2 regions of the Paenibacillus sp. FSL M8-0334 genome follow, and region 2 is predicted to be linked to the other one. Evidence: predicted binding sites of a transcription regulator. Region 2 holds the regulator's gene; the other holds the start of a gene.

Region 1 (3,119 bases), 770 kb from region 2:
CCAGAAGAAGTCCAGCAAGGAAGTTGTTCTGAAATGGAATGGCAAAGTGCTGCCGCAAAAAGGAATCCTGTCCAACGGTGTTACATATGTGCCAGCTACCGCCGTCAGAGACGCGCTCGGTTTGCCGATTAAGTATGATGCTAAAGCGCGTGCTTATACGCTGGGCGATGGATACAACCGTCTGAAAGCGGTGGTGTATGCCTCGAAAGACATCGGCCTATCGGTTAACGGGCTTTACATAGGGGAGCCTGGAGGCCAGATCATCGATGGGCGTTTGTATATCCCGTATAAAGTGCTCAGTGATTATATGGGCGTTCAAGGACAGTGGAATGCGGCGCAGAAGACGCTTTCGATGGTGCCGAAAAAGCAAAATGCGATCACAATTTCTGCCAAAACATTGAAGGAGTCCACGGATAAAGCCAACATTCAAGTGCGCTATGCCCAGATCAGCGGTCTTGGCAACGATAAAGCGCAGTCTGCGATCAACGAGACGCTAAAGCAGCATGCCGAGCGGTTCATCGAGGCGGCGAAGGAGCAGGTTGCGGAAGCGCCATCGCCTGAGCCGGGGATGGAGTATGAGTTCCAGGGCGATTTTGTAGTGACCTACAACGCAGAGGGGCTGCTCAGCATCTTGACGAGTGAATACACGTATACGGGCGGGGCGCATGGGATGACTTACCGCCAGGGTTATACGTTCTCGCTGGAGGACGGATCGCTGCAAAGCCTCGGGGACGTCATTAACCTGAAGGGTGACGGCAAGAAGAAGCTGAATGATTATGTATTGAAGAAATTCAAAGCGAATGAGGGCTATCTCGGCGGGTTTGAAGGCGTATCGGACGATGCCGATTTCTACCTGAAGGACGGCGCAGCGGTGCTCTTCTTCCAGCTGTATGAGTACACGGCGTATGCTTACGGTTTTCCGGAGTTTGAGCTGAAGCTGAAGGAGTGGAAGTAAGGGCTGCAGTTATGTAAGCAGACTCGTCGAGTACAAGAGTTATGGAAAAAACGGGCAGGCACCGATTCGGCGCCTGCCCGTTTTTTTATGCAAATAAGGTTTCCGGCTGAGTTTACAGTCCTTGCGCCGGAGTTTTCTCCAGAACCTGATCGACGATGCCGTATTCCTTGGCTTCTTCAGCAGTCATGAAGTAGTCGCGATCGGTGTCTTTCTCGATGCGCTCAAGCGGCTGACCGGTACGCTCTGCGAGGATGCGGTTCAGCTTGTCGCGCATCTTCAGAATGCGGCGGGCGCGGATTTCGATATCCGTTGCCTGGCCTTGTGCGCCGCCAAGCGGCTGGTGAATCATGATTTCGCTGTTAGGCAGCGCGAAGCGCTTGCCCTTGGCACCTGCATTCAGCAGGAACGCGCCCATCGAAGCCGCCATGCCGACACAGATGGTCGAAACATCCGGCTTGATGAATTGCATCGTATCGTAAATGGCCATGCCGGCGGTAATCGAACCGCCCGGGCTGTTGATGTAAAGATGAATATCCTTTTCAGGGTCCTCTGCTGCCAGGAACAGCATTTGGGCAATGATGGAATTGGCGACCACGTCATTTACATCGGAGCCGAGGAAGATAATGCGGTCTTTCAGCAATCTGGAATAGATGTCGTACGCCCGCTCGCCGCGGTTGCTTTGTTCAACGACCATAGGTATAAAACTCACGTGGAAAACCTCCTCTTAAGTACAGTCCTCTTTAAAATACTGTTACCGTATTACCCACATGATAAACAATTCAAATCAAAAAGTCAAAGAAAGTCAAACTATCGGGTAAAAAAAAGAGCCATCTCAGGCACTATGCGGGTAAACAGTAATGATGATATGGCGCGCCCGCGAGGAATCGAACCTCGATCTCAGGCTCCGGAGGCCTACGTCATATCCATTGGACCACGGGCGCATAAAAAATTAGCAACGAAATTGATTATACAACAAGTTTGAACAAAAGACAAGAAGTCGTTCAAAAGATTGTTTTTGTCTAGACCCAAGCATCATTTGGCCATAATGTATAAGAATGCCTGAGGCTGAGAAATATACTTTCGGACCCCTTGCAACCTGCATAATAATTGAGTAGAATAAGGGTGGGACTTAAATTGCTTACCCGGGACATTTTACGTCCAACATAAAGAGCGTCGAGACGAAGTTTGCAGGAGTGGAATGCATGCGTGACCTATTAGAAATACAAGAGCAGCTTCTGCCAGATCTCATGGACACTCTTAAACGAAGGTATACGATCCTTCATCAGATCAGGTTGTCTGGAGTTGTCGGACGGAGGACGCTCGCCGGATCACTCGAGATGACCGAGCGTGTGCTCAGAGCGGAGACCGATCTTCTGAAGGCACAAGGTCTGATTGAGATCGAGACGGTCGGAATGCGGATCAGCGATGCCGGCATCTGTTTGCTGGAACAGCTGGAGCCGATGATGAAGGAGCTGTTCGGTCTGGCCCGCCTGGAGGAGAAGATTCGCAAGGCTTATGGCTTGCGTAAGGTTGTTGTCATTCCTGGCGACAGTGAATCTTCCCCGGATGTGAAGCGTGAGCTTGGCCGTGTCGGAGCAAGAACGCTCCTCAGCTATGTTCATAGCGGAGACACGATTGCCGTCACGGGCGGATCAACGCTTGCCGAAGTGGCAGAGCAGATGACCGCGCTTGCCGGCGGCCCTTTGAAGGGAAGCTGGTTTGTACCGGCTCGGGGCGGCCTTGGAGAGAGTGTGGAGATTCAGGCGAATACGATCGCTTCCAAGATGGCCAAACGGGTTGGCGCGGAATACCGGCTGCTGCATGTACCGGATTTGCTGGGCGAGGATGCCTATCAGTCTCTTGTGCATGATCAGCATATTCAGGAGATTGTGCATGTCATCCGTCAATCACGCATTATCATTCACGGCATCGGCGACGCCATGGAGATGGCCCGCAGGCGCAAGCTGGATGACGGCTCGATTGACAGTCTGCAGAAAGACGGTGCCATTGCGGAATCCTTCGGATACTATTTCAGCGAATCAGGTGAGGTCGTACACAAGATGCTTACGCTCGGTCTTCGGCTTGAAGATATTATGCGCACCGAGATCGTCATTGGCATCGCAGGAGGAAGAAGCAAGGGCAAAGCGATCCACGCTGTGCTGAA
Region 2 (3,119 bases):
GGGGATGCGTATGCAAGCGGCATAATTCACGGCACCCTTGAAGGGTATGACCCGAAGCGAACCGTAGAGTTCGCAGCCGCTGCCGGAATGCTTGCGCATACCGTGACCGGGGATACGCCTACGGCCAATGAGCGCGAGATTGTCCAGGCGATGAATGAGCACATGTCAGATGTTGAAAGGTAAGATCAGAGATGACGATTACACGGAAGAACGGTCCGCTATATTTGCAGATCAAAAAAATTATAAAAGACCGCATTCTGCACGGCGTCTATCCGCTCGGGTCCCATATTCCGTCCGAGCCGCAGCTGGAGCGGGAATTCAACGTCAGCAAGATGACGATCCGCAACGCAATCCAGGAGCTGTACCAGGAAGGTTATGTGGACAAGCGAAGCGGCGTGGGCACCATTGTGATCCGCAACACCTCTTTTTCTAAGCTGTCCAAGGGCAAACGCTTCACCGAGATTCTGGTCGAGGAAGGTCATCAGATCCAGAAGCAGCACCTGAGCTTTGGCTGGACGCAGCCGGAGCCGGGCACCGAATTGTACGAGAAATTCGGCGAACGCTGCCGGTATATTGAGCGCCTGTATTTGCTGGACGGTCAACCGTACATTCACTATATTCATTATATTTCATCCAGAGTTGACCTGGGGGAGGAGCTTGATCAAAGCGAGCTTCCCTCACTATATGACCGGATTGAAGAGAGCAGAATCACGCTGGAGCAATTCCGTGACCGGTTCACGGTTGCACCGGCGCAGGAGGAGACCGAACGGCTGCTCGGGGTGAAGCCGGGCACACCGCTTCTGAAAAGGCTCCGCTCCTCCTATGATGCCGAAGGCTCGATTATAGAGTACAGCATTGGCTACTACAACACGGAGCTCCAGCATTATTTGATCACCTATGATCTGTAAGACCTCCAGTTCTGTCGATGGCTCCCGGTTATTGTCCGGGGTCGGCCCGGCACTAGGAGTTGAACAGCAGCACATAGATCAAGAGCATTCCCGTCCTTGCCATAAGGATTGGGGGATGCTCTTTTGTGTGTACAGGGGGCTGTGAGCGGAAGGCTGCCTTCAGGGCTATAAACAGGCTGGAAATGGGGTACAATAATGATGTGAGGCGTGAATGGAACATCATAATAGAAAGCCCTTGGCAAAATAAAAAAATGTGCTATAATAAAGTTAAAGTCAAAGAAAGTCAAAGTCAACGAAGGGTTCGCAGTTTTTGATTATGGTTAATTCAACCTATAAGCAAGGCTCTGTGCGGACGTGTAAGATCCCTATCCATCTTTACGTTTCAAGCAGTGGAGGATGAACAGACAATGCGTAATATCTCTGATATTATCGAACAATACCTAAAGAGCATTATACAGGAAAGCCCGGAAGGAACCGTTGAGATCCAGCGGAATGATCTGGCGGAGCAGTTCTCATGCGTGCCATCCCAGATCAATTATGTCATCAGCACACGGTTCACGCTCGAGAAGGGGTTTCTCGTGGAGAGCAAGCGCGGAGGCGGCGGCTATATTCGTATACAGCGTATCGAATTGCCGCAGCATTCGGCGCTTCATAAGCATCTTAACCACACGATTGGCAATATGATTGACCAGACGGTGGCAGAGGGGCTGATTTATCAGCTTGAGGAAGCCCGGTTGCTCACCAAGCGGGAGGCTTGCTTGATGCGCGCCGCAATTTCTCGGGAGTGCCTGAACGTCAAGCTTCCTTATCGGGATGAGCTGAGAGCCCGGATTATGAAGGCCATGCTTGTATCTTTATTAGGTAAGTGAGTCTGTCTGTTAAGGAGGCATGTGATATGTTATGCCAGGAATGCGGCAAACGGCCAGCAACGCTCCATTTCACCAAAATTGTGAACGGGGAGAAAACAGAATTTCATTTTTGTGAATTCTGTGCCCGAGAAAAAGGGGAATTGATCCCCGGAACGTCGAATGGTTTTTCTATACACAGTTTGTTGTCGGGCCTCCTGGATCTGGATCCTTCCGGAAAAGGGCAGACGCCAGGTGCGATATCGGCACAATCTCTGCGGTGTGAAGAATGCGGCATGACCTACTCCCAGTTCAGTAAGGTCGGACGCTTCGGCTGCAGCTCCTGCTACAACTACTTCTCGGATCGTCTGGACCCGCTGTTCAAGCGCGTTCATGGGAATACGGCGCATATCGGCAAAGTGCCGAAGCGCAGCGGCGGCCGGATCAAGATCAAGCGCAGACTCGACGAATTGAAGAAGGAACTTCAATATCGGATCGTGCGTGAAGAGTTTGAGGCTGCGGCCGAAATCCGGGATCAAATTCGAGAGCTCGAGAAGAACATGGCTCAAGGTTAGCGCTTCGTGAGCGATGAGCCAATGAAACTGGACTTGAAGTAGGAGGGATTGCGTGATGTCCAATCTTCGGTTTACGGAACATGCGCTCAGCGAATGGATGCGTGGAAGCGGTCAGGACTCCGACATTGTCATTAGCACTCGCGTCCGGGTAGCCCGCAACCTTCAGCATCTTCCTTTCCCGCTGTTGGCAACGAACCAGCAGTCCGGTGAAGTGCTTGAGCGCCTGACCAAAGTCATCGAGGATGAGCAGCTGTTGAACGACTTCGGCGTGCTGCATGTCATACCGTTAAATGAGATTAACGATCTGGACAAACAGGTGCTCGTTGAGAAGCATCTGATCAGTCCGAATCTGGCCAGCGAGTCCCGCAACGGCGCTGTGGTGCTGACAGATGATGAATCGGTAAGCATTATGATCAACGAGGAGGATCATCTCCGCATTCAATGCCTGTACCCCGGCTTTCAGGTTCATGAAGCCTGGGAGCGGGCATCGGCGCTGGATGATATATTCGAGTCCAGAGTCGATTATGCCTTTGATGACAAGCGGGGCTACTTGACCAGCTGTCCGACGAATGTCGGCACCGGGCTTCGGGCTTCGGTGATGATGCATTTGCCGGCGCTGGTCATGACGCAGCAGATCAACCGGATTCTGTCGGCGGTGTCGCAGGTAGGGTTGACGGTCCGAGGGATTTACGGAGAAGGCAGTGAGGCGCTGGGCAACCTGTTCCAGATTTCGAACCAGATTACGCTCGGGCAGACCGAGGCCGAAATTATCGAAAATCTGCACAGTGTCG

Evidence for each region. The regulator CtsR, encoded in region 2, represses protease genes until heat stress. The targets are predictions, from matches to a motif close to ATGGTCAATAAAGGTCAAACA.
Region 1: a site for CtsR is predicted at 1,744-1,764, ahead of clpP (ATP-dependent Clp endopeptidase proteolytic subunit ClpP). Genes of this name have one in related genera too.

The regions. Positions count from the first base shown of each region.
Region 1 covers NZ_JBBOCH010000001.1:2,146,608-2,149,726, reverse strand. The annotation lists gene MKX64_RS09290 (PdaC/SigV domain-containing protein) at 1-955, shown strand, start outside; gene clpP (ATP-dependent Clp endopeptidase proteolytic subunit ClpP) at 1,068-1,664, opposite strand; tRNA gene MKX64_RS09280 (tRNA-Arg) at 1,822-1,896, opposite strand; gene MKX64_RS09275 (sugar-binding transcriptional regulator) at 2,158-3,119, shown strand, end outside.
Region 2 covers NZ_JBBOCH010000001.1:2,914,585-2,917,703, forward strand. The annotation lists gene MKX64_RS12645 (sugar kinase) at 1-183, shown strand, start outside; gene MKX64_RS12650 (GntR family transcriptional regulator) at 192-908, shown strand; gene MKX64_RS12655 (CtsR family transcriptional regulator) at 1,316-1,777, shown strand; gene MKX64_RS12660 (UvrB/UvrC motif-containing protein) at 1,804-2,328, shown strand; gene MKX64_RS12665 (protein arginine kinase) at 2,384-3,119, shown strand, end outside.